DNA from 2 places in the Acidithrix sp. C25 genome. Region 1 is predicted to be linked to the other one. Evidence: riboswitches for the same ligand, from Rfam matches in the RefSeq annotation. Region 1 holds a riboswitch; the other holds the start of a gene.
The links. A riboswitch is a leader RNA that binds a small molecule or an ion and turns the genes downstream of it on or off. The one in region 1 is predicted to bind fluoride.
Positions count from the first base shown of each region.

Region 2: linked by a shared signal. The riboswitch ahead of ACIDITHRIX25_RS77420 (respiratory chain complex I subunit 1 family protein) and the one ahead of ACIDITHRIX25_RS94880 (respiratory chain complex I subunit 1 family protein) in region 1 are both predicted to bind fluoride.

Region 1 is NZ_CAJHCI020000002.1:377,130-382,478, reverse strand. Features, by position in the region: gene ACIDITHRIX25_RS94895 (NADH-quinone oxidoreductase subunit D-related protein) at 1-206, opposite strand, end outside; gene ACIDITHRIX25_RS94890 (proton-conducting transporter transmembrane domain-containing protein) at 206-1,534, opposite strand; gene ACIDITHRIX25_RS94885 (hydrogenase) at 1,659-2,339, opposite strand; gene ACIDITHRIX25_RS94880 (respiratory chain complex I subunit 1 family protein) at 2,350-3,294, opposite strand; fluoride riboswitch at 3,335-3,395, opposite strand; gene ACIDITHRIX25_RS94875 (IS630 family transposase) at 4,128-5,153, shown strand.
Region 2 is NZ_CAJHCI020000010.1:375,499-380,847, reverse strand. Features, by position in the region: gene ACIDITHRIX25_RS77425 (hydrogenase) at 28-708, opposite strand; gene ACIDITHRIX25_RS77420 (respiratory chain complex I subunit 1 family protein) at 719-1,663, opposite strand; fluoride riboswitch at 1,704-1,764, opposite strand; gene ACIDITHRIX25_RS77415 (IS630 family transposase) at 2,497-3,522, shown strand; gene ACIDITHRIX25_RS77410 (ferredoxin) at 4,048-4,287, opposite strand; gene arc (proteasome ATPase) at 4,544-5,349, shown strand, end outside.

The DNA.
Region 1 (5,349 bases):
GAAAGGGAAGGTAGTTCCCCTTCTGAGCGCACGATTATCTCCAAGAATTCAAGGTTGGGGCCTTGATCAACCAAGTAAACAATCTCTAGGGATCGTCCGCTGTGGCGGTGATAGGCCATCTGAAATCGACATCCGAGGGCGAGAAGTTCCCTCGCTACATCGATTAGTTCCGTTGGCTGCACGTATCTTCGAACTGATTTACTCATTAAAGTGACTTCCCTGCGTTTATGAAGAAATGCACTAACCCTGATGGCCACCAGAGCCCTAACACTACAATCGCTAGTAAACTCAACCACATTGGGAGTGACAGCCAAGTGTTCATTGTTATTGTTGGTGCATTTCCTGGTTCAACATCTAAACCGAAATACATTGCTCGGAAGTGATTTAGGAAACCAATAAAGATAACAATTAGAAGAATTGCCACCACCCAAACCGCCCAAACATTTTTGCTTTGCATCCCAGCGCGAAGGATAGATACCTCACCTTGGAATAATCCGAACGGAGGAGCGCCCGTAATTGCAATGGCGCCCAATAGCCACAGGGAGCCTGTCACGGGGAAATAGGTGAGCACTCGCCGAATCTTATCGATTTCTTTAGATCTGTAATTTCGCATTGCATTCCCGGAACCGAAAAACATTAGCGATTTATTTAGGGAGTGGTTGAGCATGTTGTACATAGCCCCTGCGACACCCAGGGCCCCTCCAAAGCCAAAGCCAATCGCGATGATGCCAATATGTTCAATACTCGAATAGGCCATTAGTCGTTTGATGCCTTGTTGACGTACTATGAAAGTAGCTGCAACAAATAGAGAAAACACTCCGAGAATTATTACTGCTAAATGAGCTGGACCCGAGGACTTAGTGCCCTTTAAGATGGCAAGAAAACGTACAATTCCCAAGATCGCTGTATTGAGAAGGGCACCAGATAGCATGGCTGAAACAGGAGCAGGCCCCTCGCTATGAGCGTCAGGAAGCCAAGTGTGCATTGGTGCTAATCCAGCTTTTGTCCCGAAGCCAACTAGCACTAAAAAGAAAGACGTCAACAAGAGGGGCGTCGGGACCTGTTCTGCAACGGAATGCAAAGTTTCCCAGCTCATTGAATATACCTGGCCCAGGTGGAAGGTGCCTCCCCAATAGAATAGAACAATTCCCAATAGTGCTAGTGATAGACCTGAGGAAACAATGATTAGGTACTTCCAAGAAGCCTCGATGCTCTCAGGTCCCCGCTCAAACCCAACTAAAAAGGCGCTTATTATTGTGGTGACATCTATAACAATCCAATAGAGTCCAGGGTTGTTCATAAAGGCCGCTACTAGCATCGAAAGGGCAAATCCTTCCATTAAACTGTAGAACTTCGACAACTGTCTAGGCGATACGTTTAAGAGTTTCATATAGCCAACTGAATAGATAGATGCGAGGAGATATACAATTCCTACGCAGAATGTTACCCAATTTCCAAGTGGCGAGACGAGGACGTACCCAGATAGGTATACCTTCTGGCTGCTACCGTCTGCAATCAGCAAGACAAGTGACACGACAAAAACACCAAGGGAAGATATGAGATTTACATACTCGTCCCTAAGACTTTTCCCTCTCAGGAAGCCTAGCAAAATTGCCACCATGGGAATTGTCCATAATATCCATATCAGGTTCATCGTCTCAACCAACCAACTTTTGGAGATCCCGAGATGACGTTGTTCCTACGTCAAGCTTGAGGTATCGGACTAGGATTCCAAAAGTCATAACGATGATTAGCAGATCGAACAAGATCACTAGCTCCAAGAGGAGCGGAAGTCCAGGTACTAAAATTTGAGATCCTAGGAAAATACCGTTTTCGATTACTAAAAGTCCAAGAATATGGCTAATTGCTTCTGATCGAAGAATCATTAGCAAAAACCCAATGAGCTTTAGCCCGAACATTGCTGTCAGCGCCGTTAGTGCGATGTTGTTCGCTAAACCTAATGTTCCTCCAAGGGATCTACTTATTACGAAGGCGAAAACTACCAAAACAGAGCCGATTACCATGCCAGAGGCCGGCCGAAATATGGGCGTAAATTCTCTCTTTATATCAAGCCTTTTTGCCAATCGCAATAGGAGATAGGGTAGTAAACTGCCTCTGAATAGCGCCGTTAGGATAGCAATTAAATACAGCTCTTTGTAGTGTCCGTAATATGCTACCGAGGCTGACAAAATTGCAATGACCCAAGATTCGGCCGCAAATGCCAAGATGTGGTTTCTCAGCCAATGTGATCCAATCATTACAAAGGATAAAACTAATGCAATGGTTATCAGAAAGCTGAAAATTGAAGTCGCAAGAGAGCTTAAATGAGCTATTAACATACCATTACCTCTAGATCTGATTTGCGATCAAGGCGACCACGGCGAACAAAAATGATAACGCCAACGGTTCTTGATATCGATAAAACCGTAGTCGAGACTGAATCGTGTCTGTAACTGACATAACCGCGGCAATTGCCCCATATTTTAGGACAATAAAGCCCATTGCTAAAAGCAATGATGGAATGGATCCGCTCGTGGAAAGTCCCCACGGAAAGAAAAATACATTTAGGAAAATGGTGTACAAAATGAACTGCTTCATCCATGTAGACCATTTGATGACCGCCAATAATGGTCCTGAATATTCAAGAATCCTGGCATCGTCAATCATATAGATTTCGTAATGTATTGACGAATGGATAGGTAGTCGATCAGTCTCAACTGTTAAAAGTATCAAGAACCCGAAGACTAAAAATAGATGGGCGGGGCTCCAGTAGGTGGAGGGGTTTCTGACTAGTAAATGGTTTGCGACGAAGGGGAGCATTGAATGGTCCAAAAAGGATACGCCAACAAAGATGAGAATCAAGGTAGGTTCAGCCAGTATGGTCAGCATTACAGCTCGAGAAGAACCTAACCCCCCGAATGGTTGTCCTGAATCTAGTCCGGCTAAGAGGATTGCGAAACTCCCCAATGTTAAAATTAATCCGCCTCCCAAAATGTCACCCATATTGGACAGCGGGAGAGGATAATTTGTCAGCACTGGAATAAGAATCGGTACAATCAACATGCAGGTGAATGCGACCACTGGCGCGACCCAAAATACCCATGATGCGGTTTCTGGTATCACTAGTTCCTTATTCAGAAGTTTTATCAAGTCACGATAAGGCTGGAACACCGATGGTCCTTGGCCTCTCTGAATTTTCTCTTCCAGCTTCACGATAAAACCATGTAAAAGGGGTGCTCCAAGTATGACGGTTAGAACTTGACATACTTGAATTAGAACTGGGCTGACGACCAAAATTTCCTCCATAAGTAAGTCGATACGGTATTGATACTTACGCTATGTAGGAGTCATTAGCCATTGTGGCAGTTATGGCGAACTCCATCGCCAGTCCATAAACTTGCACACTATCAGAAAGGAATACTAGAGGCAACTTGATTGGTGAAATGAATTTGAAGTCGAGACACCCACGATTTCGTTGTGGGAAACCCATGGATCTAAAGTAAGGTCCAAGGAGGCCGAGGACGCTCCGTCGTATTTTCAGGATGGGTCGCAAATTCGATCCAAGACCGGTGGTTATGGGCCAGAGAATTTAGACGCACGCCTGGTGATTGCGCCAGTATTCTTATTTAATTTAACTGCTGTGGTATGTAAGTTTTGATCAGTAAAGACCCCATTGCCACGATTTCCATGGACATCGTCTCTGAGGACCCACATTCCAAGCAAGGCTTGTAGGTTTGCCATGGTCAACGACAAAAAGACGCTGGTTTTATGCTTTGGGTTGCTAGTGCATACTGCAACTTTTAAGACAAGGCAGATCGTGCGATCAATAGAAGTGGGGGCTAGCCGGTGATCTTGGGTTGTCTGCTATAGGGAACCGCTGATCATTTGAGCAAGACTCCTTTCGACGAAGGTCGCGTTGCTAGTGGTCGTGCTAGTGGCATTTTGTTCAGCATCGGCACTTTGGTAACTCTCAGCGCTGACTCTCGATAACTTATCAAAACTCAATATTGCTGGATTGTTAAGGCCACGCTTAATCTTCGCCTAGGAAACGACTATTCGCATAACACTCTGAAATGCTCCAATGAGCCCTTTTAATTTCTTGTAAAGTGTGTTAATCTTCTCATGACATGCTTACACCCGAGGAACTCGCCACTATTGAAGCATTCATGGCGAAGACTGAAAACATCGACGAATATAAGCGGGCGCTGGCAGTTCTCACCCTTGAAGATGGGAGTCCCCTCAACAGGACAGCCCTCTCTGTCAAGCATGTACAGCGAATTCGACGGTCATTCCGCAGCGTTGGCACTGAGGCATTCAAGGACAAGCGCCATAACAACGCTCCGGTACTTCTCTCAAAGTCTCAAAGAGATGAAGTGGCAATCATGCTCACGACTACAACTCCCAATGACCACGGCTATAGCAGTTCCCCGTTTTGGTCAACACGGATCCTGGCTACAGTACTCAAGCGCAGATACGGTGTTCTCTATGCCTCTAGCACTAGCTATTACGTTCTGTTTCGGGAAAGTAAGTTCAGCTTCCATCTGCCGGGCAAACAGTACGAGAAGGCTGATCCACAAGCGGTAGCTGAATGGAAAGACGAGCAGCAAGAACGTCTGAAAGAGGCATTCTCTGATCCAGATACGGTGATTCTCTGTGAAGACGAGATGGTTCTCACTCAGGCGACAACTACTCAGAAAGTGTGGATACCGAAAGGAACCACACCAGCTGTAATTGAGACCAATGGAACCAGAATGAACCGGAGCATCTATGGGTTTTTGAACCTCAAGACAGGCAAGGAGCATGCATTTGCAACAGAGCGCCAGACTATGCATGAAACAGCGGCCATACTGCTGAAGCTCCGCAAGATCTACCCAAGAGAGAAGATTCTGCTTATATGGGATGGGGCAGGATGGCACAGAGGGAGCGTCGCTCAAGAGGCAATTAGGGAGCATCACATCGAAGCAGTCCATTTCCCTCCGTATTCTCCGCAACTCAATCCCCAGGAACACGTTTGGAAGCAAGGGCGCTCTGCTGTAACCCACAATCGCTTCATTCCCAAGATTGAACCAGTCACAAAGGAATTAGTCGACTATCTCAACACGACGACATTCTCATACTCTTTGCTTGATTTCAAGGAGCAAGTCAGAGTGTGAGCTCTATAGGTAGTCTGATTATCGATACGAATACCATCAAATCATTGATTACACCAAAGATGCACCCCTTTGAATCGCGTATATTTCTACTCTAAGCCAAAGTGTCTAAGCCAAAGTGTCGGCCCAGGGCACTTCTTGGCAATGGCCCAGCCTCCTCCCAAAAAACGATGACTAAGTTTTTGCTGGTTTTAGGATG
Region 2 (5,349 bases), on a different contig from region 1:
CATAATATCCATATCAGGTTCATCGTCTCAACCAACCAACTTTTGGAGATCCCGAGATGACGTTGTTCCTACGTCAAGCTTGAGGTATCGGACTAGGATTCCAAAAGTCATAACGATGATTAGCAGATCGAACAAGATCACTAGCTCCAAGAGGAGCGGAAGTCCAGGTACTAAAATTTGAGATCCTAGGAAAATACCGTTTTCGATTACTAAAAGTCCAAGAATATGGCTAATTGCTTCTGATCGAAGAATCATTAGCAAAAACCCAATGAGCTTTAGCCCGAACATTGCTGTCAGCGCCGTTAGTGCGATGTTGTTCGCTAAACCTAATGTTCCTCCAAGGGATCTACTTATTACGAAGGCGAAAACTACCAAAACAGAGCCGATTACCATGCCAGAGGCCGGCCGAAATATGGGCGTAAATTCTCTCTTTATATCAAGCCTTTTTGCCAATCGCAATAGGAGATAGGGTAGTAAACTGCCTCTGAATAGCGCCGTTAGGATAGCAATTAAATACAGCTCTTTGTAGTGTCCGTAATATGCTACCGAGGCTGACAAAATTGCAATGACCCAAGATTCGGCCGCAAATGCCAAGATGTGGTTTCTCAGCCAATGTGATCCAATCATTACAAAGGATAAAACTAATGCAATGGTTATCAGAAAGCTGAAAATTGAAGTCGCAAGAGAGCTTAAATGAGCTATTAACATACCATTACCTCTAGATCTGATTTGCGATCAAGGCGACCACGGCGAACAAAAATGATAACGCCAACGGTTCTTGATATCGATAAAACCGTAGTCGAGACTGAATCGTGTCTGTAACTGACATAACCGCGGCAATTGCCCCATATTTTAGGACAATAAAGCCCATTGCTAAAAGCAATGATGGAATGGATCCGCTCGTGGAAAGTCCCCACGGAAAGAAAAATACATTTAGGAAAATGGTGTACAAAATGAACTGCTTCATCCATGTAGACCATTTGATGACCGCCAATAATGGTCCTGAATATTCAAGAATCCTGGCATCGTCAATCATATAGATTTCGTAATGTATTGACGAATGGATAGGTAGTCGATCAGTCTCAACTGTTAAAAGTATCAAGAACCCGAAGACTAAAAATAGATGGGCGGGGCTCCAGTAGGTGGAGGGGTTTCTGACTAGTAAATGGTTTGCGACGAAGGGGAGCATTGAATGGTCCAAAAAGGATACGCCAACAAAGATGAGAATCAAGGTAGGTTCAGCCAGTATGGTCAGCATTACAGCTCGAGAAGAACCTAACCCCCCGAATGGTTGTCCTGAATCTAGTCCGGCTAAGAGGATTGCGAAACTCCCCAATGTTAAAATTAATCCGCCTCCCAAAATGTCACCCATATTGGACAGCGGGAGAGGATAATTTGTCAGCACTGGAATAAGAATCGGTACAATCAACATGCAGGTGAATGCGACCACTGGCGCGACCCAAAATACCCATGATGCGGTTTCTGGTATCACTAGTTCCTTATTCAGAAGTTTTATCAAGTCACGATAAGGCTGGAACACCGATGGTCCTTGGCCTCTCTGAATTTTCTCTTCCAGCTTCACGATAAAACCATGTAAAAGGGGTGCTCCAAGTATGACGGTTAGAACTTGACATACTTGAATTAGAACTGGGCTGACGACCAAAATTTCCTCCATAAGTAAGTCGATACGGTATTGATACTTACGCTATGTAGGAGTCATTAGCCATTGTGGCAGTTATGGCGAACTCCATCGCCAGTCCATAAACTTGCACACTATCAGAAAGGAATACTAGAGGCAACTTGATTGGTGAAATGAATTTGAAGTCGAGACACCCACGATTTCGTTGTGGGAAACCCATGGATCTAAAGTAAGGTCCAAGGAGGCCGAGGACGCTCCGTCGTATTTTCAGGATGGGTCGCAAATTCGATCCAAGACCGGTGGTTATGGGCCAGAGAATTTAGACGCACGCCTGGTGATTGCGCCAGTATTCTTATTTAATTTAACTGCTGTGGTATGTAAGTTTTGATCAGTAAAGACCCCATTGCCACGATTTCCATGGACATCGTCTCTGAGGACCCACATTCCAAGCAAGGCTTGTAGGTTTGCCATGGTCAACGACAAAAAGACGCTGGTTTTATGCTTTGGGTTGCTAGTGCATACTGCAACTTTTAAGACAAGGCAGATCGTGCGATCAATAGAAGTGGGGGCTAGCCGGTGATCTTGGGTTGTCTGCTATAGGGAACCGCTGATCATTTGAGCAAGACTCCTTTCGACGAAGGTCGCGTTGCTAGTGGTCGTGCTAGTGGCATTTTGTTCAGCATCGGCACTTTGGTAACTCTCAGCGCTGACTCTCGATAACTTATCAAAACTCAATATTGCTGGATTGTTAAGGCCACGCTTAATCTTCGCCTAGGAAACGACTATTCGCATAACACTCTGAAATGCTCCAATGAGCCCTTTTAATTTCTTGTAAAGTGTGTTAATCTTCTCATGACATGCTTACACCCGAGGAACTCGCCACTATTGAAGCATTCATGGCGAAGACTGAAAACATCGACGAATATAAGCGGGCGCTGGCAGTTCTCACCCTTGAAGATGGGAGTCCCCTCAACAGGACAGCCCTCTCTGTCAAGCATGTACAGCGAATTCGACGGTCATTCCGCAGCGTTGGCACTGAGGCATTCAAGGACAAGCGCCATAACAACGCTCCGGTACTTCTCTCAAAGTCTCAAAGAGATGAAGTGGCAATCATGCTCACGACTACAACTCCCAATGACCACGGCTATAGCAGTTCCCCGTTTTGGTCAACACGGATCCTGGCTACAGTACTCAAGCGCAGATACGGTGTTCTCTATGCCTCTAGCACTAGCTATTACGTTCTGTTTCGGGAAAGTAAGTTCAGCTTCCATCTGCCGGGCAAACAGTACGAGAAGGCTGATCCACAAGCGGTAGCTGAATGGAAAGACGAGCAGCAAGAACGTCTGAAAGAGGCATTCTCTGATCCAGATACGGTGATTCTCTGTGAAGACGAGATGGTTCTCACTCAGGCGACAACTACTCAGAAAGTGTGGATACCGAAAGGAACCACACCAGCTGTAATTGAGACCAATGGAACCAGAATGAACCGGAGCATCTATGGGTTTTTGAACCTCAAGACAGGCAAGGAGCATGCATTTGCAACAGAGCGCCAGACTATGCATGAAACAGCGGCCATACTGCTGAAGCTCCGCAAGATCTACCCAAGAGAGAAGATTCTGCTTATATGGGATGGGGCAGGATGGCACAGAGGGAGCGTCGCTCAAGAGGCAATTAGGGAGCATCACATCGAAGCAGTCCATTTCCCTCCGTATTCTCCGCAACTCAATCCCCAGGAACACGTTTGGAAGCAAGGGCGCTCTGCTGTAACCCACAATCGCTTCATTCCCAAGATTGAACCAGTCACAAAGGAATTAGTCGACTATCTCAACACGACGACATTCTCATACTCTTTGCTTGATTTCAAGGAGCAAGTCAGAGTGTGAGCTCTATAGGTAGTCTGATTATCGATACGAATACCATCAAATCATTGATTACACCAAAGATGCACCCCTTTGAATCGCGTATATTTCTACTCTAAGCCAAAGTGTCTAAGCCAAAGTGTCGGCCCAGGGCACTTCTTGGCAATGGCCCAGCCTCCTCCCAAAAAACGATGACTAAGTTTTTGCTGGTTTTAGGATGAGCGTGCCTATCTGCTTGTCTTCTTCTGAAAGTGCGGGGCAAATAAAAAGACCAAGACCTGCCATGAATCAAGGTCCAAAACCTTCTAGCGATAGGCTCCTGGGTAAATGTGAATTATTAGACATTGCAAATTCTTCTGCGGCCATGCGATTCCGATGGCTCTGGGATTGAAACTATCCTCGAAAGCAAGTAGCAGGTGACTCTGTGCTGTAGCCACCTGCTAAAAGATCTTTCCATATTTAGCGCTAAGGAGTTAATTGGAGTCTTTTGGAACTGTTTTTAAATTTAGATGTCCATGGCCCTAGGGTCTTTACAACCTGGTGCGATATCTAAGCTTCCATCTCCACAAATATACATTCACCCGGGCATTCTTCGGAAGCTTCGATAACTTCGCTCTCTTTGGATGATGGAACCAGCGCCATCTGCTGGGCTCCGCCGGGAGAGTTGAAGACTGTGGTCTCATCCTTTACGTATGCAAGGCCATCGTCTTGAAGGGTAAATACGGAAGGGCAGATCTCTTCACAGAGTCCATCCCCAGTACATAGATCTTGGTCAATCCAGACTTTCATTCTTTGGTCCTTCTTATATCACGTGATTCGTTTGGCTCGTTTTGACTTACTTTTTAATTCAACGTTGATTACGCAAGATATAAATTTAGAAGGACAGCGTCCTTTATTGGGCACATTTTGACAATTACGATGCAATCGAGGTAACTAGTTCATCAAAACGCCTTTTGTCTGTGTCAAAAGTGTCGACATAGGGTGTAGCGTATGGCTTAGGGAGGTGGTCTCTACGACTAGCAATGACGATTTTAACAGTGAATCATTGAATGGAAATGCAACGCCGGAAGAGTTGGTGGCCGTGCTTACTGAGCAGGTGGCAGAGCTTAGACAGCGTTTGCAGGATTCGCCACTTAGGATGCGGGCCCTCGAAGAGAAACTTCTTGAGGTTAATGGACAGCTATCTCAGACAGTTACACGTAATGAGAAGCTAACTGTTACCCTTCAGCAGGCAAGAGAGCATATCGCCACACTGAGGGAAGAGGTTGAGAAGCTAACTCAGCCACCAAGCGCCTATGGCATTTTTTTATCGTTGAATGATGATGGCAGTGCCGATATCATCACATCGGGGCGGAAGATGCGCGTCTCTATGCATCCAGATCTACTGGATGAAGAGATAACGATTGGACAAGAGGTCGCACTTAATGATTCTTTTGCTGTAATTTTTGCACGATCCCCAGAGCGGGTCGGCGAGGTTGTAACTGTCAAGGATGTGTTAGAGCCTGGTAAGAGGCTCTTAGTCTCGGCTCGAGCGGATGAGGAACGAGTGGTAGAAGTCGCTGGAGATGCACGCTATGAAAAGCTGCGCTCGGGGGATTCGGTTCTATTGGACACCCGGACGAATCTGATCCTAGAAAAGCTCCCAAGGCCTGAGGTGGATGAGTTGGTCCTAGAAGAAGTCCCAGACGTCTCCTATGAGGATGTGGGTGGTCTCGACACTCAAATCGAAGAGATTACCGATGCAGTCGAATTACCATTCTTGCACCGAGCACTCTTTTTGGATTATCGACTTCCGGCTCCAAAAGGAATATTGTTATATGGTCCTCCAGGTTGCGGAAAGACATTAATTGC